DNA from 3 places in the Chryseobacterium sp. Marseille-Q8038 genome. Region 1 is predicted to be linked to each of the others. Evidence: riboswitches for the same ligand, from Rfam matches in the RefSeq annotation. Region 1 holds a riboswitch; each other region holds the start of a gene.
The links. Region 1 has a riboswitch for S-adenosylmethionine ahead of ACWPWS_RS20510 (TonB-dependent receptor plug domain-containing protein). Riboswitches for the same ligand answer to the same signal wherever they lie in the genome.
Positions count from the first base shown of each region.

Region 2: it holds a riboswitch for S-adenosylmethionine, as region 1 does, so the genes downstream of both, ACWPWS_RS23580 (SusC/RagA family TonB-linked outer membrane protein) here and ACWPWS_RS20510 (TonB-dependent receptor plug domain-containing protein) in region 1, are expected to answer to the same signal.
Region 3: it holds a riboswitch for S-adenosylmethionine, as region 1 does, so the genes downstream of both, ACWPWS_RS24295 (alpha/beta fold hydrolase) here and ACWPWS_RS20510 (TonB-dependent receptor plug domain-containing protein) in region 1, are expected to answer to the same signal.

Region 1 covers NZ_CBCOPN010000002.1:1,437,422-1,447,490, reverse strand. The annotation lists gene ACWPWS_RS20520 (T9SS type A sorting domain-containing protein) at 1-347, shown strand, start outside; gene ACWPWS_RS20515 (alpha-amylase family glycosyl hydrolase) at 540-3,377, shown strand; SAM riboswitch class I at 3,649-3,754, shown strand; gene ACWPWS_RS20510 (TonB-dependent receptor plug domain-containing protein) at 3,848-6,271, shown strand; gene ACWPWS_RS20505 (APC family permease) at 6,279-7,577, shown strand; gene prfA (peptide chain release factor 1) at 7,737-8,822, shown strand; gene ACWPWS_RS20495 (hypothetical protein) at 8,901-9,578, shown strand; gene ACWPWS_RS20490 (prolyl oligopeptidase family serine peptidase) at 9,672-10,069, shown strand, end outside.
Region 2 covers NZ_CBCOPN010000002.1:2,117,476-2,127,544, reverse strand. The annotation lists gene ACWPWS_RS23585 (RagB/SusD family nutrient uptake outer membrane protein) at 1-1,260, opposite strand, end outside; gene ACWPWS_RS23580 (SusC/RagA family TonB-linked outer membrane protein) at 1,278-4,211, opposite strand; SAM riboswitch class I at 4,295-4,393, opposite strand; gene ACWPWS_RS23575 (type II 3-dehydroquinate dehydratase) at 4,639-5,046, shown strand; gene ACWPWS_RS23570 (hypothetical protein) at 5,118-5,555, shown strand; gene pckA (phosphoenolpyruvate carboxykinase (ATP)) at 5,607-7,223, opposite strand; gene ACWPWS_RS23560 (GYDIA family GHMP kinase) at 7,351-8,256, opposite strand; gene fabD (ACP S-malonyltransferase) at 8,267-9,142, opposite strand; gene ACWPWS_RS23550 (LysM peptidoglycan-binding domain-containing protein) at 9,213-10,069, opposite strand, start outside.
Region 3 covers NZ_CBCOPN010000002.1:2,258,647-2,268,715, forward strand. The annotation lists gene ACWPWS_RS24260 (DUF4013 domain-containing protein) at 1-306, shown strand, start outside; gene ACWPWS_RS24265 (DUF4129 domain-containing protein) at 299-1,090, shown strand; gene ACWPWS_RS24270 (hypothetical protein) at 1,102-2,259, shown strand; gene ACWPWS_RS24275 (AAA family ATPase) at 2,378-3,409, shown strand; gene ACWPWS_RS24280 (DUF58 domain-containing protein) at 3,475-4,797, shown strand; gene ACWPWS_RS24285 (OsmC family protein) at 4,832-5,251, shown strand; gene ACWPWS_RS24290 (MGH1-like glycoside hydrolase domain-containing protein) at 5,330-7,945, opposite strand; SAM riboswitch class I at 8,134-8,241, shown strand; gene ACWPWS_RS24295 (alpha/beta fold hydrolase) at 8,302-9,246, shown strand; gene ACWPWS_RS24300 (ACT domain-containing protein) at 9,246-10,069, shown strand, end outside.

The DNA of each region.
Region 1 (10,069 bases):
AATATCTGTATATCGGATCAACAATTGCCAATCCGTCAGCAGGATCTATGAGAGGACAGGGATCATCGGTAAGATGTATCAAGCCTACAGCTTCTTTGGGTACTTCTGAAACTACACTGAAAAATGCAGTAATAGGAATGTATCCTAACCCTACAAAGGGAATTCTTACGGTTAAATCTGATTCCGGAATTGAAAAAATAAATGTAGTAAATGCTGTAGGACAAAGAATGAATGTACAGTTCTCAGATAATCAGATTAACATGACCGAACTTCCTTCAGGATTATACATCGTAGAATTAAAACTTAAGAACGGACAATCCATTTCGAAAAAGATTATAAAAGATTAAGCGAATTTCAGGAACATCGATTTTCGTCAAAAAATTAGTTCATTACAATTACTTTTATTGGGAGGCTCATGAAAATTTCATGAGCCTTTTTTTGATTTGTTTTTTCCCGGAAAATTGAAATATTTGAGGATGATTAAGCAAGAATAGTCGTTATGAAGGAAAAATTATACTATATTCGATAAAAAATAATAAATGAAAAAGTTTTATTCCGTTGGTTTTCTGTTGATTACATTGTTCGTTTTTGGGCAGATCAATTATACCATTACCCCCAACCCATTCGATGAAACAGACGCTATAACACTTACAGTTCCTGGAGATCAGATTGACGAATCTGCGTGGGGTGTTTCCAATAATGCCATCTATATCTGGTCCTGGTCTTTTGACACGAATTATCAGAACAGTCAGGATTGTCCTACCAATGGCAGCTGGAACAATTCAAGTGATGTAAATAAACTGAATTATAATGCAGGTACAGACAGTTACTCGCTTACTTTTACTCCAACAGCCTTTTTCGGAAGAACAGGAATTGGCAGGTTTGGATTTTTATTAAAAGATAAAACAGGATCACATCAGACCTCACCGGATATTTTTGTAAACGTAGGTACTTTAAGCTTAAGTCTTACCCATCCGCTGGCCAATAGTTTAACTTCTGTTCCCGTGGGGAATTCTATCAATATTACGGCTACTTCTAATGTTAATGCTACATTTCAGTTAAAAGCCAACGGAACGGTTGTAAATTCAACAACAACGCCTTCACAATCTTATTCTTATAGTTATACTGTTTCTCAGGATGCCAGTATGGAGCTTATAGCTACACAGGGATCTAATTCTAAAACCGCAACGTTTATCCTACAGGTTCCGAGAAATGTAGTTTCTGAAGCAATACCTAACTGGATTAAACAGGGAATCAATTATCACCCGACAGATCAGACCAAAGTGGGACTTGCTTTATATGCGCCGGGTAAAAACTTTGTGCATGTCATCGGAAGTTTCAATAACTGGGCAGTGAATGATTCTTATTTAATGAAAAGAGATACCACAAACCCGGATCTTTATTGGATTGAGCTCAACGGGATTACCCCTCAACAGCTTTATACTTTCCAATACAGAACCAATGATTTGAGAAAAGTAGCAGATCCTTATTCACCACAAATATTATCTTCTTATGATGATCCGTGGATTTCGGCTTCTACCTATCCAAACTTACCTGCATTTCCTGCCGGACAGGGTTTTGAAGTGTCAACATTTAAAACAGGGCAAGCGGCTTATAACTGGCAGATAACCAATTTCCAAAGACCTGCAAAAGAAGATCTGGTAGTGTATGAATTATTATTGAGAGACTTTACACAGGAAAAGAACTGGCAGTCATTGATTAATAAAATTTCTTATTTAAAAAATCTAAAAATCAATGCTATAGAATTGCTCCCGATCATGGAATTTGACGGAAACCTTTCCTGGGGATACAATACATCTTTCCATTATGCATTGGACAAAGCTTATGGAACTCCTGAAAAATTCAAAGAATTTGTAGACCTGTGCCATCAGAATGGTATTGCTGTTATTCTTGATGTTGCGTTTAATCACGCTACGGGACGTTCACCTTTGGTAAGACTGTGGAATGTAGATCCTGATGGTGATGGCTATGGAAATGTTGCGCCAGACAACCCTTATTTTAATCAGGTTCCGAAACATTCGTACAATGTATTTAATGATTTTAACCATACGAGTCCTTCAACGCAATATTACGTTGAAAGATGTCTTCAGCAATGGCTGACTGAATATCACATAGACGGATTCCGTTGGGATTTAACAAAAGGATTTACCCAAAGCTGTTCTGAAAATGATGAAGCCTGTACCAATGCTTATCAACAGGACAGAGTAGATATCATGAAACATTATGCTGACAGACAGTGGGCAATAGACCCGAATTCTTACATGATTTTTGAACATCTGGGAACTGATGCAGAGGAACAGCAATGGGCAAACTACAGGATCGCAGAAGGAAAAGGTGTTATGCTTTGGAATAAGCAGACAGAACCTTACAACCAGAATACAATGGGGTATCAGGAAAACAGCAATTATGACCGTATGAATCACAGTCTTCATGGCTTTACCAATATGAGTGCTGTAGGATATGGAGAAAGCCATGATGAAGAAAGGCTGATGTTTAAAAACCTTGCCTATGGTTCTACTAATGGGAGCTACGATGTTAAAAACCTGAATACATCTCTTGAAAGGATGAAAACTTTCGGTGCTACGTTCTTTACCATTCCCGGTCCGAAAATGATCTGGCAGTTTGGAGAATTGGGATACGAATTCAGCATCAACAGATGTGCTAACGGAACTATCGACAGCGGATGCAGAACAGATGAGAAACCTGTTGCATTTACATTAGGATATGATACCAATGCAAACAGAAAAGCAGTTTATGATACATGGGCTAAAATAATCAATATCAGAAATACCCATCAGGTTTTTAAATCTAAAACTTACAGTATAGAATCCAATAACCTTACGAATGATCCAAATGGGCTGATCACAAGAATTTACGTGTATGATGCAGCAATTACAACTGGAATAAAAAATATAGTAGTATTAGCCAATTATACTACTTCTTCCCAAAATGTGGTGCCTTATTTCCCTTACACAGGGCAGTGGCAGAATCTGATGGATGATAGTATTTTGAATGTGGCTTCTACAACAACTCCGATTACTTTACAGCCTGGAGAATTCAGAATATTTGGAAACTATGCAGGTGCTTTGTCAACAATAGATATCAATACAGGAAACAAATTGTCTCTTCAGATTGCAGATAATCCGATACAAAACGGAATCGCTCGATTCATTTTCAATAAAGCAAAAAACGGAGAAATTTTAATTTTTGATATGACGGGTAAAAAGCTGGACTCTTTCAAGCTGAATAAAGAAAACGGTACACATGAAACGAAAATAAGTTATCCACCGGGAACCTATCTGGTACAGTTGAAATCGGATACAGGAATTGCCATTCAAAAGATGATGATCAAATAAAAACAAATTATCAAGCTGTTTAGACTTATAAAAAATGTTGAATATGTAAAACCATTAAGAAGGATTTAAGAAATAAAGTATCGTTAAGATGGATCATTCTGAATTTTAAGCTTAAAACGAAGCTTATCTTAATACTCTTATCACCTTAATATCATCTTAATGTTTCAAAAATAAAACTTACCACAAGTTCTATAAAATAATGAAAGGCAGATTTGCAGTACAGCAGATCTGCTTTTTTGTATATTTAAAAAAATAGTCTACTTTTGCAGTAGATTTATCAAGAAAGGTGGAGGGATTTGGCCCGGTGAAACCTTAGCAACCTGCACGGTTCCAGAAGTGTAAAGGTGCTAATTCCAACCCGGAGGGGGAGATAAGTGAAGTCAATATTCTATATGAATTCCATTTCTTGAAGTCTTGTGTATCTGCGGAAAGATCCGTCAGATTCGTATTATTAATTGGCAAGAACAAAAATGAAAAAATTAAGCACAGCTGTATTATTGCTTGGGGCAATGTTAGTCGCTGCTCAGGAGAATGAGGAGAAAGGCAAAGAAATAGAAGATATCATCATTGTCGGAAACCGAAATGTCAAAAGAACAAAACTGGAAACACCAGTTCCTGTAGATGTTATTAATATTGACAAAATACAAAGAAGTTCTCCACAAATGACGGCTCAGGATCTCCTGAACTATGTGATTCCATCGTTTAATGCAGTGAGACAGTCTGCTTCTGATGGAACAGAGCATATTGATCCTGTAACCTTAAGAGGAATGGGACCAGATCAGATCCTGATTTTACTTAACGGAAAAAGAAGACATTCCACCTCTTTAGTTAATTATCAGAATACGGTTGGAAATGGATCTGTAGGAACAGATTTAAGTACAATTCCGGTCATTGCGATTGATAGAATAGAAGTGTTAAGAGACGGAGCTGCAGCACAATACGGTTCTGATGCCATTGCAGGAGTGATCAATATTATTCTTAAAAAAAATACGGGAGCCTCAGCAAGTCTTACGTATGGATTGACTGGGAGAAATGATGGGGATACTTATCAGGCAGGAGCCAATTATGGGACTTCATTAGGAAAAAAAGAGGGTTATATCAACCTTTCCCTACAATTAAGCCATAGAGGAAAAACAACACGAACTCAAAATCATGATCTGGATATTTTTGGAAATAATTTTGCCTATGCATTTGCTGATGATCCCGAAGCGGCAAGAGCAGCGGATGATGCAAAGATTAAAGAACGAGGACTAACCCGTGACGATTTTAATTTTCAGATCGGAGATGCCCAGATCAGACAGGGACAGTTGTTTTTCAATGCAGAATATCCTTTTAATGATCAATTTAAGATCTATTCTTTCGGAGGTTTCAGTATCAAAGAAGGAAAAGGGTTTGGTTTCAGAAGACTTCCAAGCGAAACGTCTAATGTGGTTTCATCCATTTATCCGAACGGGTTTCAGGCAAATCTCGGATCACAAGTATATGATGTCTCCTATGCTGTAGGAGTAAAATATAATGTCAGTGACTGGTTTTTTGACCTTAGCAATACATTCGGAAGCAATACCTTCAATTACAATGTTAGCAATACCAATAATGCTTCCCTGGGAGCAAATTCACCAACCCGTTTTTATGCTGGAGCACACAGCTTCCTTCAAAATACGATTAATCTTGATGTTTCCAAAAAGATAAACCGTTTTAATATCGGATTCGGGGGAGAGTTCAGATTGGAACAATATCAGATCAAACCCGGTGATGAAGCTTCTTATACCCAATATGACATCAACGGAAATGTTGCCACCGAAGGATCAACGGTGCTTGGAGCAGGCGGATCTCAATCTTTTATCGGATTCTCTCCAGACAATGCACTGAAAAAAGACAGACATTCCACGGCAGTATATGCAGATGTTTCCTATGATCTGGATAAAAAACTCAATATTGACGCTGCTGCCAGATTTGAAAATTATTCAGATTTTGGAAATACCCTGAATGGGAAATTAGCAGTACGATATGAATTTGTAAAAAATTATGCAATTAGAGCAGCGGTAGGAACAGGGTTTAGAGCTCCTTCCCTTCAACAGCAGTATTTTAATAACTCTTATGCCGACATTTCTACTTCCGGTTCAGGAATTGTAACCAAAGGGATTTTCCGAAATGATAGCGAAGCAGCCAGAATTCTTGGGTTTGATAAGCTTAAACAGGAAACCTCTGTCAATGCAAGCGCTGGATTTACCCTGAGACCTTTAAACAAACTCTATATTTCGGTAGACGGATATTGGATAAAAGTAAAAGACAGGATTGTAATTACCAGCAATATTACCGATCCCAGACTGGATCAGTTTAACGTAGAAAGCGGAAGATTCTTTACAAATGCCATTGATACTGAAACAAAAGGAGTAGATGTGGTAGTTTCTTATGACTGGATTCTTGGAAGCGGAAATTTAAATATTAATCTTGCCGGAAACTATACAGAAACAAAAATCACAGACTTTCATTTTCCGGAAAACTTAGGAACTCCTCAGAATGAATTCTTTGGCCCGGATCAGATCAACATCATTGAAACCCTGTCTCCAAAAACAAAAGCTTCATTAGGCTTGAATTATGGAATAGGAAAGTTCAATTTTCTCGTAAGAAATACCTATTTTGGTAAAGTAATAAGAGATGGTTATCCATTTGGAGGCGTTCAGGAATTCTCTCCGAAGGTCGTTACGGACATCAGTGTCGGGTATGACATCACAAAAAACATCAATTTTACAGTAGGAGCCAATAATGTATTTGATGTCTTCCCGGATCGCCAGATCTATGAAAATTCATATTATGGAGTATTCAAATACGCGCCGGTTCAGATGGGAACACTGGGAAATTATTTCTTTGGAAGACTTAATTTTAACTTTTAATCATTAAATGAGTACTGCTTCACATCAGATTGGCTGGAAAACAGCCGCCGCTATCGTTGTTTCCAATATGATCGGAACCGGGATTTTTACAACCCTGGGATTTCAGTTGTCCGATATTACCAATACCTACAGCATTTTCCTGCTTTGGAGTATTGGAGGAATTCTCGCTTTGTTCGGGGCTTTTTGCTATGCCGAATTAGGTTCACATTTTAAAGGAAACGGGGGCGATTTTATTTACCTCAAAGAAACCTATCATCCGATATTCGGATATCTGATAAGCTGGATTTCACTTATCATTGGATTTTCTTCTCCGGTTGCGCTGGCAGCATTGGCAATGTCGAAATACCTTTCCGTATTCGATTATTCTTTTGGAAATGGGTTTGCCATTGCCGCAATATTTCTGGTTGCCATTGCATTATCATTTAGCCTGAAAACATCCAGTAGGTTTCATAACTTTTTTACGTTCATTAAGATTGCATTCATTATTGTACTGGTTATTCTTGGAGTAGGAATTTCAGGTTCACCGCAGATTGGGAACAGTCTCAATTTCAGTGACAGCTGGCAGAATGAAATCATGCTTCCTGCATTTGCTACCTCTCTGGTATTTGTAACTTATTCTTACACAGGCTGGAATTCAGCTTCTTATATCGCAGGAGAAATAAAGGATGTTCAGAAAAACCTTCCTAAATCTCTTATTATAGGAACTGTTTTCGTGACGGTAAGCTATATTCTGGTGAATTATATTATGCTGAAACATGCTCCTGTGAGCCAGTTGGCAGGAAAAGAAGATGTGATGGGAGAAGCTGCTGTCAATATGTTGGGACCTGCTTTTGGAAAGATTGTCAATGTTTTTATTGCCCTGCAATTGATAGCAACAATTAGCGGGTATCTGTGGGTAGGTTCGAGGTTAACACAGGCTTTTGCAAAACATACCTACATTTGGAAACCCTTATCCGAAGGGAATAAAAAAGGAATTCCGGTAAGAGCCATTTTTGCTCATGCAGTGATTGCCTCTGTTATTATTCTGACAGGAAGTTTTAAAGAGATCTTTGTCTATACAGCTTTTATTTTACAGCTTTTTGCCAGTCTGGCAATTTCTACCGTGTTCTTTCTTAAGAAAAAAGACAGAAAAATCTTTAAATCTAATGCTTTTCATATTTTTCCAGCCGTTTTTCTATTGTTCAGCATCTATATTCTTTATTTTACTTTTATCCATAATCCTAAAGAAAGCTTGATAGGATTGGGAATTATTGCAGTGGGAATTGTTTTATATCTGATTGACAGAAGGCTTTCTAAAAGATATTAAAGTACATTTTAGTGATACAGAAAGACGGATAAATAATTGGGAAATTGGGAATTTTCTTCATTTTGCTCCCTTTATCCCTAATGCTCAAAAATTTATGATGATTCGGAATTTTAATTTTGACTTAATAATCCTTATCTTTGCACCCACAAAATTTCTACAATGTCTAAATCATTAATTCCAAAATTAGAAGCTATAAAACAAAGATATAATGAGGTTGCAGACCTTATTATACAGCCTGATGTCATTTCAGACCAAAAAAGATATTCTTCTTTGAACAAAGAATATAGTGATTTGGGAAAAATTGTAAGAGTTTACGATCAGTACAAAGGAGCGCTGGACAGTATTGCAGAATCTGAAGAAATTATTGCAGACGGTTCAGACAGAGATTTGGTAGATCTTGCTAAAGAAGAAAAGCTGGAAGCTCAGGCTAAAATTCCAGGATTGGAAGAAGAACTGAAAGTATTACTGATCCCTAAAGATCCTGCAGATGACAAAAATGTTATCGTAGAATTACGTGCCGGAACTGGAGGTGATGAAGCTGCTATTTTCGTAGAGGACGTCTACAGAATGTATACCATGTATTTTAAAACAAAAGGATGGAGACATGAAGTAACAGATTCCAACGAAGCTGCAAAAGGATACAAGGAATTGATCATGAAAGTGGAAGGAGAAGGAGTTTACGGAATCATGAAATTTGAATCCGGAGTTCACCGTGTGCAGCGTGTACCTGAAACAGAATCTCAGGGAAGAGTACACACTTCTGCCATTACAATTGCTGTTTTACCGGAAGCTGAAGAAGTAGATTTTGAACTGAATCCTGCAGATATTGAAATGCAGACTTCCCGTTCAGGAGGTGCCGGTGGTCAGAACGTAAACAAGGTTGAAACTAAAGTTCAGCTTACCCACAAACCTTCCGGGATGGTAGTGGTTTGTCAACAAGCCCGTTCTCAGCTGGCTAACCGTGAGCTGGCAATGGAAATGCTAAGAACAAAATTATACGATATCGAATTACAGAAAGTACAGGGAGATATTGCTGCACAACGTAAATCTATGGTATCTACAGGAGACCGTTCTGCAAAAATTAAAACGTACAATTACCCGCAAGGAAGAGTTACAGACCACAGAATCAATAAGTCTATGTACAACCTTGATGCTTATATGAATGGAGATATTTCTGAAATGATTGATGCCGTAATCATGGCGGAAAATGCAGAGAAAATGAAGGGGGAAGAAGAAAATTACTAAAATTATCAATACATAAAAATATAGCCTCTGACTTTTCAGGGGCTTTGTTTTTGCAAATAATAAAACAAAATATACACTATGAAAAACTACAAAATTATTTTCCTGCTGTTGCTTACCATGATGGGACAGCAACTGATGGCTCAGACGGAAGTAAAGAAACCTAAAGAAGCCTTTGAACTCTTCTTTGGTACTTTCGTGAACAATGATGAAGCAGCATTGAATAAACTCAATGATTATTTAAAGCCTACAGTAGATGGACAAACCGCTTATCAGGTGGATTTTAAAGAAACTTCAAAGGAAATGATCAATGGAAGCGTAGATAATTTTCTTTCAGCTTTTCCTAAAGCAACAGCTGCAGCATGTAAAAAAGAAGCAGAAGATTACTTCACCGCAATGTTTGGGAATTTTAAAACCGGAAAACTTAACGTCAAAGAAGTAAAAGTAGTTCCTAATGAATATGTTGAAGGGCAAAAAATTGCAGAAATTAGTTATGCTGTAAGCTTCCTGGTTCCTTCCAAACTGACTTCCGGTCCAAAAGGTGATCTGAATAAAATAAAAACTGAGGATCTGAAAAAATATTTAATTCAGGCAGTTCAGGATTTTAAAAATGCCGATAAAACGGTAACAACAGATCAAAACTTTACTTTATATGAATTGAAAGAAGGAGATAAAATATACTATTGGAATGGAAGTCCGGATGAGATTGTCAGCAACCTTACCGATTTCTATTTTGAAAGCTTCGGTGCCAATGAATAGTTGAAATATCCTATAATACATAAAAAAGTCCCAATATAACGGGACTTTTTTTATTTCACATACTTTGCGTATTTTTGAGAAAAACCGATCAGTATGAATTTTAAACCTATATTGTTAACAGCTGGAGTATTATTTTCAGCATCTTTTTACTCTCAGAAAATGATTTATCCTAAAGCACTAAAAGGAAGCCAGACAGATTCCTATTTCGGAAGCGCTGTTTCCGATCCATTCAGAGATCTGGAAAATGATTCTGAACCTACAAAAAAATGGGTAGATGAAGAAGTTGCTTACAGTCAGAATTATCTATCTAAAATTCCGTTCAGGGATAAAATCAAAAGCCAGCTGAAGGATATCTGGAACTATGAAAAAATTTCAGCCCCTTTCAAAGAAGGAGATTACACCTATTATTCTAAAAACGATGGATTGCAGGCTCAGTCTGTTTTGTATAGAACAAACAATAAGACCAATGCTACAGAAGTATTTTTAGATCC
Region 2 (10,069 bases), 680 kb from region 1:
AAATCCTTCTCCAAATAATTCTTTTCTTCTTTCGATAAGAACTGCATCTACTACCGCATTCTGTGATAATGATCCAGCGTAAAGATTGGCATTTCTGGCAGATTTCAGCTGATTCAGAACAGCTACCGCCTGAGAGACATTTCCAGTTCTGGCTTCAGCTTCAGCTTCAATAAGATACATTTCAGCAGCTCTCATATAAACGATATCTGCAATAAGGGTTGGTTTAAATTTAAACTTAGCATACCTCAGCAATCCTTCTCTTCCTTTCTGCCCGTCCCATGAAAACAACTGGTATCTGATATCATTACTATCAAAAAGATCTTTAAAGTAAGGATCCGCCATAAAGCTGTAATAATAACTTCCTGATGAAGACACATCCAGATAATGGAAAGCATAACTTGCGTCAGACTGTTCCTGCGTCTGCCCGTGTCCCCAAATCCATTCTGCATTATTGATATCATTGAAGCCATCTTTGTATTTTTCCGGAGCCATCAGTGGAAAACCTTCTCTTGCAATTTTTGCAGATGCTGAAGCTTTACTCCACTCACCGGTATTCAGGTAAGTTCTGGCCAAAAGTCCATTCACTACGGCACGGTTGATCTTATCTTTGTTATTTCTCGTATAAGTTTTCAACAGGTTATCTGCATCAGTAAGATCACTTTTAATCAAAGTATAAATTTCTTCAAGACTTGCTCTCTTCTTCCCTACTGTAGTTGTTGTGGATGGCTCAGTATAAATTGGAGCTGTCAAAGCCGACTTATCTTTCAGGTAGCTGAACTGATAAAAGCTTGCCAAATTCAGATAACAGAAAGCACGTAATGCTTTTGCCTGACCTTTCACCTGATTCTTTTTCTCCTGGCTGCCTTCCGTTCCATCAATTCTTGTGATCACATTATTCATATTATTAATGGTAGAATACAACATCGTCCAGATAAATAAAGGTCTGCTTGCTGTACTGTTTACCATTTCAGTAAATGCATAGGTTGAAGCAAAACCATATTTATTAGTCAATACAGCCACATCGCTTCCCATCGCATCACTGGCTCTTAAAACTGTGGAATACCCGATATTGGCATACGTTGTTCCGTCGTTATTAAATTTTGCCCACGTACCATTTACTACAGTTTCTGCACTTTCAGCTGTTTTGAAAACCTCTACACTGCTAGCCTGATCAGTCGGAGCTGTATCTAGCTCACTTTCACAGCTTGACAGTGACAAAAATCCGATGAGCGCAAATGATATATATTTTAATTGTTTCATTGTTTCAATTTTAAAGGTTAAAGAGTTGCCTGAAGACCAAATGTAATTGTTCTCATTGCCGGATATCTGTAATATGTTGTTCCGTCCAAAGCCTGTTCAGGATCCATTCCCTTATGTTTATAGAAGGTCAGAAGATTTTCTGCCTGGATATAAATTCTGAATTTCTTAAGTCCTATTTTCTCAAAATAATCCTCAGGAAGAGTATATCCTAAGCTTACATTTTTAAGTCTTGCATACGTTCCGGAGTAAAGAAATCTTGAAGATGTTGAGGTCCAGTTATTCGTTGTTGTACTTAATCCAGGAACATCTGTATAAGGATTTTCCGGAGTCCATCTGTTTAGCATTTCAGCGCTCCACGCACGTCCTCCCGCACTTCCGTTATGCATGATGGAAGTATAGTCGGTGTCTAAAATTTTCCCTCCGATTTTGAATGTCAGTAATCCTGAAAAATCAAAATTCTTATAGGTGATACTGGTACTGATTCCTCCTGTCAGTTTAGGCAAGGCTGAACCTTGTAACAACTTTGTGGCTTTTGAATATTCCGAAGTCGTTCCTTCTACTGAATTTCCGCTTGCATCGGTAGCAACTGTTTTCCACAAAGGCTTTCCATTGCTTGGATCAACTCCAGCCCACTCCGGAATAAAGAAGTCATATACCGAACCTCCTACTGTCAACAGCTTAGTTCCTACCACAAGAGAACCTCCGGGTAATTTCGTTACCTTATTGTTTAAAGTACTCAGATTCACATCTACATTCCATTGGAAATTATCATTCTTAATGGGTGTTGTGAATAATGAAAATTCAAATCCTGTATTCTGAATGGTTCCGATATTCGCCGGATAATCACTGATTCCCAATGATGGCGCTACAGGCATATTAAACAAAAGGTCCTGACTTTTTCTTTTAAAATATTCGATATTTCCTTTAATCCTGTTATTCAGAATCGCGAATTCCAATCCTACATTTAAATTAAGGTTGGTTTCCCATTTCACATTATTGGTAGACGTTTTTTCCAGTGTTGTTCCCGGTTCTCCACCAAGACTGATAAATCTGTACAACTCCTGATAAGCATAATAAAGCGGCTGTCCGTTTGGTCTAAGCAGTTTATCATTTCCTTGTCCTCCATAGCTGGCACGCAATGTCAATTGATTGAAGATATTCAGACTTTTGACAAATTCTTCGTTTGAAATTTTCCATGAACCTCCTACTGACCAGAATCTTCCCCATCTGTTATCTTTTGCAAATCTCGAAGAGCTGTCTGCCCTTCCTGATGCAGATAAGAAATAGGTATTGTTGTAATCATACTCTACTTTTCCAAGGAAACTCAATAAACTCAATTTATTACTGTTTCCGCTGAAACTTCCCAGTAAAGAAGCGGCATCCGGCTCATAATAGTAAGGCAGTGAGAACTGACTTCTTGTTCCGGAAATCGTCTGATAATCATATTTATAGAATTCGTGACCTGCCAATGCATTTACATGATGTTTTCCAAACTTTTTATCATACGTCAGAATATTACTGGTTGTATAAGAAAGCGTTCTGGTATTGGTTTTCGTCACAGATCCTCCAATCTCTGCGCCTTGCCCCAATAATGGATTTGAATAATAATGTCCGTTGTAATTCACCAAATCAACAGAGAAACTCGTCTTGAATTTTAGCTCCGGCAAGAAAGTAAATTCCATGAATCCTTTCCCTGAAAAGTTGTCCTCTTTATTTTCGTTTTTGTCTAATGGCAAGGTTGCTGCGGCATTTTGATTCTGAAGCGCATTCGTGGGTCTGTATTTTCCAAAATCATAAACCGGGTTTCCATCAGCATCCAAAATATAAGTTCCGTCAGCATTTCTTTCATAATAAGGATAGAATGAAGGAATAAATCTTGCCGCATTGATGATGTTACTGGCCTTGGAATCCGAAGAAGTAGGTGCCTGCTGAATACTGTTTGTATAACTTAAGTTCACCCCAACATTCAGCCATTTTTTTACTTCAGAATTGATTTTCAATCGGGTATTATATCTTTTATATCCTGATTCAATAGCCATTCCTTTATCATCCAGATACCCCAGAGAGAAGAAATAATTACTTTTCTCACTTCCTCCGCTGATATCAAGATCCACCTGATTTCTTGAAGCCACTCTCTGCAAGATATCTCTCCAGTCATCATTCCAAAGTGGTGATGCACCAGGTAATAGCTTTCCATCTGTACCTACAGGTTTTGGATAAGCTGTCCCATATGGATTAATCCCCAGTGAAGAAATAAGGTTGTCTGTTGCCATCTGAGCTGCCTGCTGAGAAGAAACTTTCCCGGATTGATATCCATTTCTCAATGCTTCCCAGTACAGTTGAAAATACTGATCTGTATTTACCTGTTCATAGTCTTTAACGGCTCTTCCGGAGAATCCCTGACTGATATTAAAATTAACTTTTGCTTCCCCTTTTTTACCTGATTTTGTAGTAATGATGATGATCCCATTTGCTCCTCTTGAACCATACAAAGCACTTGCTGTAGCATCTTTCAGAACGCTTATAGATTCAATATCGCTGGGACTGATAGAGTTCAGATTTCCATCAAAAGGAATTCCGTCCACTACATATAACGGATCACTGGAAGCACTTATTGAACCAATTCCTCTGATTCGGATAGTGGAAACAGCACCTGGCTGGCCTGATGCGCTGGTAGTCTGAATCCCTGCAACCTGTCCTTCTAATGCTTTCGTAATATTCGTTACAGGTCTGCTATTGATTTTATCACTGGAAATTGTAGCTACGGAACCGGTATAGCTATTTCTTTTCGCTTTTCCGTAAGCTACCACTACTACTTCATCAATCTCTTTTTCATGAAGGCTATCTTTTTTCGGCCTGGAAGTCTGTGCATTTACACTGGTAATTCCCAGAAAAAAAGCAGCAACCGGAGGTATCCAAGCTTTAGAATTAAATAAAGTTTTACTAATCATAATCAATTTTATTTATCATATATTAAAATTTAGCCCTTTGCAGAAAAGTCAGCAAAGGGCATCGATAAATACGATAAACCAAATGCTTATTTTTCCTTAAAAGGCTGAACGTAACACCTTGCCCAATGGGTAGGTTGTTAAGACTTCACGGGGTCAGTTCCCTCCATCTTTCTTTATAAGCCGATCGAAATATGTTTGCAAAGCTAAAAACTTTTAGTCTACAAAACAAGTAGACTTATTCATTTTTCATGATAAATTTTTAATAATTAACATAAAATTTTAATAAAACTCATTACAATAAGGAGTTGTAGCCGTTATCATTTATTCAAACATGATAAATATCATTATTAATAATTCAATGAAACAAATATTTGAGAACACCTTAATTTTTGTATTATTAATTGAAAAAACTTTTTAATTTTATAGTATGAAAGTTTTGATTATAAATGGGCCTAATCTCAATCTTTTGGGCACCCGGGAACCGGAAATTTATGGAAATGTTTCCATGGAAAGTTATTTGGAAAATTTAAAATCCGAGTTTCAGTCTCATGAAATACAATATTATCAGTCCAATATTGAGGGTGAGCTTATCAACAGACTTCAGGAGGATGATTTTGATGCAGTAGTGATTAACCCGGGAGCATTTACCCATTATTCTTATGCTATCGCTGATTGTTTAAAGAATATCCGCAAGCCAAAAGTAGAAGTACATATCAGCAATATATACAAAAGAGAAGAGTTCCGTCAGAAATCTGTGACGGCAGCGAACACAGATGCTGTTTTATCCGGCTTTGGAATGGATGGGTACAGATTGGCTTTATTGAGCCTGAAGTAATTTTCAGTCTATATTTTCCCACAAATAGCACAGATTCTCACAGATAATTATGTATACAAAGAGAATAATTTATGAAGATAAAGGATAAGATTTACTGTAAAAGCATTGGCATATATTCCGGGCAATTAACGAAAAGAAAATCCTATATCGTTGAAGAAATAAATGATGAAAATATAAGAATCTGGAATGACGAAGGAAGACTGAGATGGTATTCTGATTTTTATTTTACTTTAAACAATGAACCTGAAATAATTTCTGTTAACATAGATGATCCAATAGAAAATATTGAATCTGATGCTGTAGAGGTAACCATTGAATTTTCTGACAAAACAAAATATTGGATGACTTTCACTACTCCAAAGTATTTAGATAAGATATTGGACGAAGAATCTTATTTTTCTGCAAAACATTTTATGATCATAAAACATTTAACTGAAGAATCAATCAAATCAACAGTCTTAAAACTTGATGAACAGGATGAATTGATTGAAAACTGTCAAAAATATTAATAAAAAAGCCTCATCTGTGATGAGGCTTTTTTTTATGTTTATAGAGAGCTATTAGATAGTCTGTTCCTGTAACTGAGGTCCTGAAGCAACTAATTTCTTACCTTCTTCAGTATCACAATACTGCTCAAAGTTTTTGATATATCTTGAAGCAAGATCTTTTGCTTTTTCTTCCCATTCTGAAGCGCTTTCATATGTATCTCTAGGATCTAAAATACCTGTAGAAACGTTTGGCAATTCAGTAGGAATCTCAAGATTCATGATTGGAACCTGAGTTTTAGGAGCGTTATCGATAGATCCGTCAATGATTGCATCAATGATTGCTCTTGTATCTTTCAGAGAAATTCTCTTTCCTGTACCATTCCAACCTGTATTTACCAAATAAGCTTTAGCTCCGTGCTCCTGCATTTTACCGATCAATGTTTTAGAATACATTGTTGGGTGTAATGTAAGGAATGCTTCACCAAATGCAGGTGAGAAAGATGGCTGAGGTTCTGTAATTCCTCTTTCTGTTCCAGCTAGTTTTGATGTATAACCGCAAAGGAAGTGGTATTGAGCCTGATCTTCATTCAAGATGGAAACCGGAGGAAGTACTCCGAATGCATCTGCTGAAAGATAAACAATCTTCTTCGCATGACCTGCTTTAGAAGGCAATACAATTTTGTTGATATGATAAATTGGATAAGAAACTCTTGTATTCTCAGTGATTGATCCGTCTGTATAATCTGCTACTCCATTGTTCACAACAACGTTTTCAAGAAGTGCATCTCTTTTAATAGTAGCAAAGATATCCGGTTCTTTTTCTTCAGATAAGTCGATAACTTTAGCGTAGCATCCACCTTCATAGTTAAATACTCCGTTGTTATCCCAACCATGCTCGTCATCACCAATAAGATATCTTTTCGGATCCGCAGACAGAGTCGTTTTTCCTGTACCCGAAAGACCAAAGAATAAAGCTACATCACCCTTTTCTCCTACGTTAGCAGAACAGTGCATTGAAGCCATACCTTTTAATGGAAGATAATAGTTCATCATTGCGAACATCCCTTTTTTCATTTCACCTCCGTACCACGTACCTCCGATGATCTGTAGTTTTTCAGTAAGGTTGAACATAATGAAGTTTTCAGAATTCAATCCTTGAGCTTCCCAGTTAGGGTTTATTGTTTTAGAACCGTTGATTACTGTGAAATCAGGCTCTCCAAAGTTTTCAAGCTCATAGTGAGAAGGGCGGATAAACATATTAGTAACAAAATGCGCCTGCCATGCTACTTCAACGATAAATCTTACTTTAAGTCTCGTGTCTGCATTCGTTCCGCAGAATGTATCTACTACATAGATCTTTTTAGATTCAGCAAGCTGGTTCAGCACTAGTTCTTTACAAGAACCGAAAATTTCTGCAGTAGTAGGTAAGTTTACTTTACCATCCCAGAAAATTGTATCTCTTGTAACATCATCCTGAACAATATATCTGTCTTTAGGTGAACGACCTGTGAAAATTCCTGTTTTTACTGACACCGCGCCAGATTCCGTAAGTTCAGCTTTCTCAAATCCCTGATTTTCAGAAGAAACTTCAGCCTGGTATAATTCTTCATAAGAAGGATTATACACTACTTCATAGTTTCCTTTAATCCCCAATTTCTCTAAATCCTGGATGATTTTAGTGTTTTTCATTTTACTTATATTTTCTATTTCTTTATTGACTTCAACAAAAATAATATTAATTATTTGTTAAAGGTGGTTTAAATATACTGATATAAGTCAGAATGGCAAATAAAAAAACAGGATTGTAATCAGCTGATTACAAATCAATTATATTTTCCCATTCGAAAACCGAAGGAAAACCTTTCTCCCAAAAATAGTTCTTATAGTCCCCAAATTTGGCACTCATTACAAAATCTCCGCCCCATGCCCCTAAACTTTTGACAAAAGAAGGGCAATCTGAGAACAGCTTCTCTTTAACTGTGGAAATTTCAAGAAAATTAGCAATTTTATGTTCATGAATCATCATTAATTCAGAAAAATTTTCCAATTCATTACATAACAATATTTTTTTTGTAAGATCAGAAAATTCATTAACCAATTCCGGAGACTTCTTTTTTGACTTGTAAAAATTGATTCCTTCTCTGCTATCCTGTTTCTGATTTAAGTGAATAAAAATCAATTCATTTTTAAAAGAAGGATTGAAGTTAACCTTTTCATATTTTATTTCAGGTTTACTTTGGAAAAGAACGGCAGCCTTTTCTTTCGCCACCGCAATATCGTATCCACTGCCTCCTAAACTTATTGTATTAAGATAAAACGGGTCTATTCCGGCCCATTCTGAAAGGTTATTCATAAGGGTAGAACTGCTCCCAAGTCCATAGTCTGGTGGAAACTGAAGGTTTGTTTTTAAATGATAGGTAAGATCAGTCTTGAATTTCTGATGAGAAAGCTGCTGAACATTTTTCAAGGTTTTGGTAATAAATTCAGCGCTTGATGGAATGTTGGTTTCTAAGATCTGCCATGTTTTATAATCAATAACAGCTTTCAACCATAGTGTATTCTGATGATAAGCCTCCCAGATAATCAGAGATTTTTTATCATCTGTTTCTTCAAAAAAAAACTCTTGTCCCAGCTTGGTAGGTACCGCTAAGACAAGAGCTCCATCGATTGCGAAATATTCTGAAGTAAGCATAAGCTTGCCCGGTGAAAATATCGCGTTCATATTTTTTGAATTAGATTGCAGAAGCAGATTCTACGGATCCGTCAATTTTCTTGATCAATCCCTGAAGGGTTTTTCCCGGTCCTACTTCTACGAAATTAGAGGCACCGTCTTTAATCATGTTCTGAACAGATTGTGTCCATTTTACAGGACCGGTAAGCTGAGCGATCAGATTTTGTTTGATCTCATCAGGATTTGTTACCGCTGTTGTAGTGATATTCTGGTATACAGGAATGGTTGCTTTTCTGAATTTTGTTTTTTCAATAGCTGCTGCCAGTCTTTCCTGTGCAGGCTGCATTAATGGTGAGTGGAAAGCTCCGTTTACCGGTAACAGTAATGCTCTTTTAGCTCCTGCTTCTTTCAGCTTTACACAAGCTTCTTCTACAGCAAGTGTTTCTCCTGAGATTACCAATTGTCCCGGACAGTTATAATTTGCAGGAACAACAATTCCGCTGATCTGTGCACAAATCTCTTCAACCTTAGCATCCTCTAATCCTAAGATCGCTGCCATAGAACTTGGATTTGCATCACAAGCTTCCTGCATAGCTTTTGCTCTTTCAGAAACTAATTTCAAACCGTCATCAAAAGATAAAACTCCGTTGGCAACTAAAGCCGAAAACTCTCCTAAAGAGTGTCCTGCTACCATTTCAGCGCCAAGACCATTTACGGCTTTTAATGCGGCTACTGAATGTATAAATATTGAAGGCTGGGTAACCTCTGTTTTCTTAAGATCCTCATCCGTTCCGCTGAACATCATGGAAAGAATGTCGAAACCTAAAATTTCATTGGCAGATTCCATCAGATCTTTAATATCTTTTCTAGAATCATACAATTCTTTTCCCATTCCTACGAACTGAGAACCCTGCCCTGGAAATACAAGTGCTTTCATGTATTGAATTAAATATTATGCAAATATAACTATAATGTTAACAATATTCTTTTAAACAGGTATAAATCATTTAAGGTACTAACCTGATTACTCTATAACCAGTATTTACATAAGCACCATTAGCTTTAGATTTTACAAACTCAAATTTTGTAGCAAGCTGAGTCTGAACTTTATTCATCTGTTTAAATATCTCTCCTTTTTTATTTTCTCTGGTTAACATGTCGTTGACAACATCAAAACCTACGATAGCATATTTTGGTGGAGTTTTGCAGTATTTGCTTTTATAGGCAGCCAGAATTTCTTTTTCAAAATTACCGTCAGTATTAATCTTTCTATCCATCAGATACACCAGACTTGCCTGGCTCAGCTCATCTACTTTCTTTTCAAAAACAGGAGAATAGAACATACTGAAGGCTTTTACTCCCTGTACTTCTTTAGAAACGGCGATTATTCTGCTGGCAAAAGCATCTCCTGCTGCATTATCATCATTCGCTAAAATAGCAATAACCGGAGCAGATTGTCCTGTCATCATATTCTGGTCAGGCTGAATATCTGCCGGAGAATTCACAATAATGATATTAGGATTTTTCACCGCTTTTTCAAGCCCTGCTTTGATGTAGTTGGCATTTTCTTTTTTAGAATCTGCCACGATATATATTTTCTGATCTGAATAGGTACCTTTTACTTCTTCTACAATCTTGTCAGCATAAGTCTGATTGTTCGTTTCTACGATAATAAGATTGCTGTAGTTATAGAGTTCCGGAGTATTGGCAAATGGTGCTACTACCGGAATTTTCTGATTTTTTGTAAAATCAAGAACATCAATTACATTGGATTTGAAGAAAGGACCGATAATAAGATCTGTATTATCCGGATTAATCTGCGTCAAAGAATTTTTAAATGAAGCTTCATTTCCTGAGTCTACTA
Region 3 (10,069 bases), 820 kb from region 1:
TGGGGTGCTGCATTTGTAATGTTTATTATTATTTACATTGTAACCTCTATATTCACATTTATTCCGATGATATTCTTTTACGGATCGCTTCTTACGACAACACCGGATGGAAACTTTGAACAAAATCCTTTTACTGGAACGGTCGGAATTTTGTTTTTTGTTTTCTACGGAATTTCAATGCTGCTTTCATTTTTCCTTTCAAATCTGATGTATGTGAATGCAGGATTAATGTATTACGACAGTAGAACAGACCTTCATCAGAAAGTAGAACTTGCAGAAATAGACACGATTGGAATCAATGAATAAAATTCTTTTTTTATTACTGCTTTTTTTCTCTCTTGGGTTGGTTCGCGCTCAGGACGACAATCCTACTGCTGATGATCTGGTAGATTCATTATATACAACCGGGCATTATAGAAATATGCTGCGTGCAGATTCTGTGCTGATGAAATATCCGGTATCAGAGAATGAGGTGTATCCGAAAACATTCAAAGAAAATATTCCATCAAGATATAAAGGAAATGAGTTTGATTATTCAGTATCAAAACCTAGGGAATCTTTCTTTCAAAAGTTGATGCGAAAGCTTAATCAGATTATACAGGGAATTTTTGGTGAAACCACATTAACGAAGTCCGCAGAGTTTACAACAGTTCTTATTCGTCTGTTTGCCATTATTCTTGTAGGTTTTCTGCTTTACTTTATTATTAAATACATCATGGGAAGAGATGGGAATTTTATTTTTGGTAAAAAGAATAAAAAACTGGATCTTAACGTTCAGGAACTCCATGAGAATATCCATGAAATCAATTTCCCTGAAAGTATTGCAAAATTTGAACATGCAGGAGATTACCGTTCAGCAGTCCGTTATCAGTTTCTGTTTATTCTTAAAAAACTGAGTGACAAAAAACTGATCAACTGGAATCCGGAAAAAACCAATAAGGATTATGCCACAGAGATAAAGGCTCCCCATCTGAAAAACGATTTCTCTAATCTGTCTTATATTTTTGATTATGTCTGGTATGGAGAATTCAGTATTGAAGAACAGAGCTACCAGAAATTTAAAAATCAGTATCAGGCATTTAAACCATAACAATAATAACCATGAATAAAACTTTCAAAACATATGCTGCAATTTTCATCATTGTGATGGTTATTCTGGCATTGCTTGAAGTTAACAAAAAAGAAACGACAGACTGGCGCAAGAATTTTGATATCAATGAAAAATCTCCGTTCGGGCTGTTTGTTTTTAATAATGAAGCGAAAGCTCTTTTTAAAAATAACCTGAAAAAAATTGAGCAGGTTCCTTACGAATACTACAGCCAGCATAAAAAACAAGCCCACAATATTGTTGTTATTGAAAACAACCTCGATGGAGAGTCATGGAAAAAGATACTGACTCAGGTGTCTGAAGGCTCAGATGCTTTTTTGATGGTAACCCGTATGCCTAAAGAAATTTCAGACAGCATCGGATATTACGATTCCGAGATCTCTTTTGAAGAAGAAAATGTATTGAAACTGACTGATAAAAAATTTCAGAATGATTTTATTAAGCTGGACAAATTTCCGTCTGGCAGAGGATTTTCATTTATAAAACCTAAAGTGGAAGTTTTAGGAAAAACGGTGGAGAAAAAGAATACAGATCAGGCCAACTTTATTAAAGTAAAGTTTGGAAAAGGAACTATTTATGCTCACTCTGAACCTCTTTTTCTGACTAATTATTATCTTCTGAAACCTGGGAATACGAAATATGCACAGGATGTATTTTCCTATCTTCAGGATAGAGAAACTCTTTGGTTTGTATCCAACAAAAGTTCAACATCACGTTTCTTTATGAGATTTGTATTGTCAAATCCGGCTTTAAAATATGCCTGGTGGGTGTTTTTAGGAGGACTTGTCTTGTTTATTTTCTTTAATGCAAAAAGAAAACAGAGAATAGTACCTGTCACAGAGCCATTAAGAAATACTTCCCTGGATTTTGTGAAAAGTATTGGAAATCTGTATCTTCAGGAAGGTGATTTTCATGATATGATGGCAAAGAAAGCTCAGTATTTTCTGAACAAAGTGAGAATGGATTTGTTGATAGACACCCAGAATATAGATGAAGAATTTGCCAAAAAACTGCATCTGAAAACCGGAAAAACCATGGAGATGATCAATGAAGCTATACTGCTTATCAAAAAAGCGCAAGATCCTTACGCCAGTGTAATGAAAGAAGACCTTACAAGGATTAATAAACTCCTTGATGAAATACTTAAATAATATAATAATTAGATAATAATATAACGATGCAGCGAATGATAATGACAATCATGAGTATTCCCAGGAAGGGGCGTAATTAGCGCATTGATAATCGTTAGATCGGTAAATAAATTTTATTATGGAAAACTTTGATAACCCCAATATAGAAAACCAAAGCTCTATCAATCTTAATAAACAGGAAGAGCAGTTTCAGTCGAGAATTGATATGATTGAACTTCGTGCAAGCCTGGAGAAAGTAAAATCTGAGATCGGGAAAGTGATTGTAGGACAGGAGAAGATGATTGAGCATCTTTTAGCGGCATTGCTTTCAAACGGACACGTCCTTATTGAAGGTGTTCCGGGAGTCGCCAAAACGATCACCGCAAAATTACTGGCCAAAACAATTGATGTAGGTTTCAGCAGAATTCAGTTTACACCGGATCTGATGCCTTCCGATATTCTGGGAACATCCGTATTTAATGTGAAAAACTCAGAGTTTGAATTTAAGAAAGGACCTATTTTTTCCAACTTCATCTTGATTGATGAGATCAACAGATCGCCTGCAAAAACACAGTCAGCATTATTTGAAGTAATGGAAGAAAGGCAGATCACCATGGATGGTACCCGCTATATTCTGGAAGAACCTTTCCTGGTTATAGCGACTCAAAACCCTATTGAGCATGAAGGAACATACAGACTTCCGGAAGCTCAGTTAGACCGTTTTTTATTCAAAATCAATGTAGGATATCCTAATCTTGAGCAGGAAATTGCCATCATTAAAAATCAGCACGAAAGTAAAAAAGAAGATAAGACAGAAGGCGTAAACCGCGTTATCACAGCTGAACAGTTGAAAAACTACCAGAATCTGGTAAAAGAAATCATTGTGGAAAATCAGCTGATGGAATATATTGCTAAGATTATCATCAACACAAGAGAAAACCAATTCTTATATCTGGGTGCTTCTCCGAGAGCTTCACTGGCGCTTCTTACGGCATCGAAAGCCTTTGCTGCTATAAAAGGAAGAGACTTTGTAACGCCTGAAGATATTAAAGAAGCAAGCTACGCTGTTTTAAGACACAGAGTCATTGTATCTCCGGAAAGAGAAATGGAAGGGCTTACTGCCGATGAAATTATCCGCCAGATTTTGGAAGGAATAGAAATTCCAAGATAGGTAGTAGAGAGAAGTTGATGGGCAAACTGCCTAATCCCTTTATCCTAAATCCTAATCCCTAACCAATGAAAAACTTATACATCAATACACGTTTCTTTTTTACACTCATCGGAGTGGGAATACTGTATGTTCTGGCATTTTTCTTTCCGGTGCTGATGTGGGCAGCCCATATCGTACTGTTGATCTGTTTTCTGGCAGCAATGGTAGATTTTCTGTTGCTTTTTAATCAAAAGAATGCATTGCAGGCTCAAAGGATTCTGCCGGAAAAGCTGTCCAACGGAGATGAGAATTTTGTGAAAATTGATATTAAAAATAATTACAGCTTTACCATAAGCACCAAGATTATTGATGAAATTCCGTTCCAGTTTCAGAAAAGAGATTTTTTGATTGAAAAACAAATTGCTTCCGGAGCAAATACATTCTTTCAATACTCACTGGAGCCCAAGGAAAGGGGAGAATATAATTTTGGAGGCTTAAATATCTATGCATCTTCCCCATTAGGACTGATCTCAAAAAGATTCATTTTCCAGAAAGATGCGATGCTGCCTGCTTATCCGTCTTTTATTCATCTCAGAAAATATGAACTCATGGCGATTCAAAGTGAGTTTTTATTGGGTGGAATCAAAAAAGTCAGAAAGCTGGGACACACTATGGAATTTGAGCAGATCAAGGAATATGTACCCGGAGATGATATCAGAACAATCAACTGGAAAGCAACCTCTAAAACAAATCGTTTAATGGTCAACCAGTTTCAGGATGAAAAATCGCAGCGTATTTTTATGTTGATTGATAAAGGAAGAACCATGAAAATGCCTTTCAACGGATTAAGCTTACTGGATTATTCTATCAATGCCACGATGGCCTTATCTCATATTATTTTAAGAAAAGGTGACAGAGCCGGTATGATGACTTTCTCTAAAAAAGCTGAAAATAAAATTGCCGCTGATAATAAATCCGGACAACTGAAAAAAATCTCCGAAGCTCTTTATAATATTAAAACAGATTTCTTTGAAAGTGATTTCAACCGTTTGTATCAGGATGTAAAATATTCTATCAATCAAAGAAGCTTAATTCTGCTTTTTACCAATTTTGAAACGTTGGACGGACTGAACCGACAATTGAAATATCTTCGGGGAATTGCTAAAAACCATTTGCTGGTAGTTGTATTTTTCAAAAACTCAGAACTGCAGACGCTGATCAACAAAAATCCTGAAAATATGCAGGAAATTTATGATGAGATCATTGCTGAAAAATTCGAATTTGAAAAGAAACTGATCATTCAGGAACTCCGCAAATATGGAATTTATACTGTATATACACTTCCGGAAAATTTGAATATTGATGTTATCAATAAATATCTGGAGATAAAAGCGAGAGGAATTTTATAACTTTGTAGAAGCAATAAGCAATAAGCAATAAGCAATGAAAATTACACTTAACAGAATAAACGACGACTTTTTATTTGAATGTACCAATGCACAAGGGAATTCCATTCTTTTGGATAATACTTCCCAGCCGGGAGCAAAAGGAGTTTCTCCAATGGAAAGTGTACTGATGGCAGTAGCAGGCTGCAGCGGAATTGATGTGGTTTCAATATTAAAGAAACAGCGTCAGGATATCAAAAGTTTTCAGGCAGAAGTAGAAGGAGAAAGAGTACAGGTAGATGAGGCAAAACCTTTTAAATCTATTAAAGTGAAGTTTCTTTTAGAAGGAGAAATTGATCCTAAAAAAGCATTAAAGGCTGCAGAACTTTCTTTTGAGAAATACTGTTCCGTATCCAAAACGTTAGAACCCAATGTAGAAATCGGTTACGAAGTCTATGTAAACGGAGAGAAAATTTAATCTCTTATCTAAAAATAGAAAAAGCCGGATGAATCATCCGGCTTTTTTATTACTCATTACCTGTTACTGATTACTCATTTAGAAGGTAAGTCTTGGTTTTATCAATTTCGCCACAGTAGCAGTCCATCCTGTTTGGTGAGAAGCTCCTACACCACGGCCGTTATCTCCATGAAAATATTCAAAGAAGGTGATATAATCTCTGAAATGCTCATCATAATTGAACTTTGGATTACCTCCATTGAAAGCCCTTTGCCCATGTTCATCCTTTAAAAATATGGAGCAGAGCCTTTTGCTGATGTTTTGAGCCACTTCATCAAGATTTCTTTTATCACCACTTCCGGTTGGAAATTCTACTTTTAAACTATTTCCATAATAAAAATGGAAACGTTGCAGACTTTCTACAATCAGGAAGTTGATAGGAAACCAAATGGGCCCTCGCCAGTTGCTGTTTCCGCCAAACATCCGGCTGTCACTTTCTGCAGGAGTATAATACACCATATTTTCTGATCCGTGTACAGAGAATACAAAAGGATTTTCTTCATATACTTTAGACATTGCCCGAATTCCGTAAGAACTTAGAAACTCATTTTCATCCAGCATTCTGGTCAATACCTTTGTCAGTCTGTTTTTTCGAAGGATACTCATCAGGTGTTTTCTTCCATGTCCTTCCTCATCCCAGTGGGAGACCAGTTTGGTGAGTTCCGGTTTATTTTTTAGAATCCATTCCATTCTGGTTTTGAAATTCGGCATTTTTTCCAGTAAATGATGATCTACAATTTCAACAGCAAACATAGGAATCAAACCTACAATACTTCTTAATCTTAAAGAAACGCTTTCTCCATTTCCCAGCTGCAGAACATCATAGAAAAATCCGTCTTCTTCATTCCACAGGCCTTTCGTGCTTTCACCCAGGTTTTCCATGGCCTCGGCGATATAAAGATAATGCTCAAAAAATTTAATAGCCATATCTTCATATACCTGATAATACTGGGCCAGTTCCATGGCAATACGCATCATATTCAATGCATACATCGCCATCCAGCTTGTCCCGTCTGCCTGTTCAAGATGCTGGCCATCCTTTAATTCCATATTCCGGTCAAAAGCTCCGATATTATCAAGACCAAGAAATCCTCCACCAAAGATGTTTTTTCCGTTCTTATCCTTTCGGTTTACCCACCAGGTGAAATTAAGAAGCAGTTTCTGGAATACTTTTTCTAAGAATAGTAAATCCGGTTTTCCATTATTTTTTTCATCAATTTTAAAAACACGGAAGCACGACCACGCATGTACAGGCGGGTTTACATCACTCATATTCCATTCATAAGCAGGAAGCTGTCCGTTAGGATGCATATACCATTCTTTGGTAAGGAGCAAAAGCTGTCCTTTGGCAAATTCTGCATCTATAATGGAGAAAGGCACACAGTGAAATGCCAGATCCCATGTAGCATACCACGGATACTCCCATTTATCAGGCATGGAAATAATATCTTTATTATGAAGATGATTCCATTCTGTATTTCTTACATATTCATTGAAGTTTCTTGGAGCTTCCAAATTAGGGTCTCCTTTCAGCCATTTTCCGATATTGTAATGATAGAACTGCTTATTCCAGAGAAGCCCTGCAAAAGCCTGTCGCTGAACATTTCTTTCATCTTCGTTAACGGTATCATTCTGAATTCCTTTATAAAACTCTTCGGCTTCCGCTTTACGGGTTTCAAAAATAGAGTCAAAATTTTCAAAAGGCTTATCTGCTTCATCAGGACATAGCCTGAACTCAAAAACTTTTGATTCCCCGCCATCAATAATCTCATCAACAAGAAAAGCAGCTTTGCTTCCTCTTTTTTCAGGATTTACAGTGTTTCCCTGATGAATAATATAATCATTAATTCCATCCTTAAAATAGGTGTTTTCAGATGGGGGAGCTCCGTAAAGCTTAGGAGTATTGGTTTCATTGTCACAAAATACACTTTGTGCATTTGAATTTCGGGAATACAGTTTCTTGATTGAAATACTGTCGTGTCCAATATTGATACTTCCGTCGTGAGAAGTATTGAGCTCTCCTTTATAAGTATTGTATCCCCATTTCCAGTTGTTTCTAAACCATACAGTAGGAGCCACAAGAATAGGGGCAGCATGCTGACTTCGGTTGCAGACTGTTACTCTGGCCAGAATATCATTGTGATCCGCTTTACAATATTCGATGAAAATATCAAAATATTCATCATTATCGAAAATTCCGGTATCGAAAATTTCATACTCTGGCTCTTTCTTGCTGCGTTTTCCGTTTTCTGCAACGAGCTCATCATAAGGAAATTCATTAATCGGGTATTTATATACCATCTTCATATAGCTATGAGTAGGTGTATTATCCAGATAATAAAAGATTTCTTTGATGTCTTCTCCATGATTCCCCTGAGGGTTGCTCAATCCGAAGAATCGTTCTTTTACCATTTTATCTTTCTTATTCCAAAACGAAAAAGCAAAACAGAACAGCTGCTTTACATCAGAAATTCCGGCGATGCCTTCCTCTCCCCAGCGGTAAGTGTAGCTTTCAGCATTATTATGATTGGTAAAATTCCAGGCGTTTCCGTTTGGGCTATAATCTTCGCGTACATTTCCCCACTGCCGGTTGCTTACATAAGGTCCCCAGTTTTTCCATTTGGTATCTTGTAATCTTTCTTTTTCAGCGGTCATATCTCATCATTTTTCCATACGAAGTTAGTTTTTTTGAGAAGTAATTCCAATTTTTTTCATCTGAATAATTATTAATATAGTCTTGAAATACTTGTGTTTAAGGGCTTTTAAAAATATTAAAATAATTTTTTTTTGAAATTAAAAGAAAAGAACTACCTTTGCACCATTCGTTCATTCAAATATTGAAAATGTTATCAAGAAAGGTTGAGGGATTAGACCCTATGAAACCTTAGCAACCCTTTGTGCAAGCAAAGAAGGTGCTACGTTCTACCAAAATTATTTTGGACAGATAACTTACTGAAGTTCTTTTCAGCCATTTCCTGTGGCATTTTCAATTGTATTAAAATTTAATAGAATTGAAAACAGAACTAAACTATATTAATCTTTCGTATCAAACTTATTCTCAAAAGGAATACAATATCTCATTAAGCTATCAGCTTTTTGGGAAAGATCTGTTTACAGCCCCTATCATTTTAATCAACCATGCTCTTACCGGAAACTCAAATGTATCCGGAGAAAAAGGCTGGTGGAAACAATTGGTAGGAGAAAATCAGATTGTTGATACTGATCAATACACTGTTCTGTGTTTCAATATACCCGGAAACGGATATGATAATTTTTTAATTGAAGACTATGAAGATTTCACTACTTCAGATATCGCTGCGATATTTCTGAAAGGGCTTAAAGCTTTACATATCAAAAATATATATGCCATTATTGGAGGTTCTCTGGGAGGAGGGATTGCCTGGGAAATGCTTGCCAAGCAGCCGGATCTCGCAGAAATATTTATTCCCATAGCCTGTGATTACAGAACACACGATTGGCTGCATGCCCAATGTCTGGTTCAGAAATTCTTATTGAATGATAAAGAAGAACCATTACAGAAAGCAAGAATTCATGCCATGTTGTGTTACAGAACTCCACAATCACTCAATGACAGATTTCAAAACCAATATAATAAGGAAAATCAACGCTTGGAATCAGAAGACTGGTTGGTTTATCATGGTAATGCATTAAACGGAAGGTTTAGTTTAAAGGCATACAAGCTGATGAATCATCTCCTGATGAATATCAATGCTGATGAAACAGCACTGGAGAGCATACAGGCACGAATGCACGTGATCTCCGTAGATACAGACTTATTCTTCCCGGCTTCTGAAATCCGAATGTGTTTTGAAAACTTAAAAGAGAAAAATAAGGATGTTTCTTATCACGAGATCCAATCTATACACGGGCATGATGCCTTCCTAATGGAATATCAACAATTAAATAATATCATAAAAAACATTTTACAGAAGTAATGAAAAATGCTAACGAAATAAAATTTTTGAAGAACAGATCAATCGTCAAATTTGAAGGAGAAGATTTCCTTGGAGAAATCGGGATTGACGGACGTATTTTTAAGGCGCTTACTTTAGCGCGTATCAGTGTAGGAGTAATTTCTCAACAAGCTATAGAAAACGGAATCTCTATTTTGGTTCACGAAAATGATGCAGAAAAAGCAGTTGCTTGCCTTATTGATGAATTCGAAACAGAAAGAAAATCTGGAAAAGTTTCTCAGATCTATAGTATCAATAATGTTTCTGTGATTGGTTTTGTAGCAGAAGATTTCAATAAAGTCTTTGCTGAACTGGCCAGAAACAATGTTTTCCCATTATTGCTGAATCAGGTAGCCGGAGAAAACAGAGTCAACATCGTAGTGACTTCTTCACAGGATGAAAAAACAAGAAATATCATAGAATCTGAAATTTTCAAAAAACCAAAAACAGTTCATCTGGCAATTATTGGTCACGGAAACGTAGGAAAGACTTTGATAGAACAGGTTTTGGGATCTGCAGAAGAAATTAAGAAACGTAAAAAAATAGATCTTAAAGTAGTTGCTGTAGCCAACTCAAAGAAAATAGCCTTCAATAAAAAAGGATTTGATGCCAATTGGGGCGATGAGGTCTTAACGGCACAACACCCATCTAACGTTGAAGAATTGATTAATTTCTCCAATGAAAATCAATTAGAAAACCTGATCGTTGTGGATAACACTGCAAGTAAGGATTTTGTGAAAAACTATCACGCTTTGGCAGAAAACGGATTCGATTTGGTTTCTTCCAATAAAATTTTCAATACCCT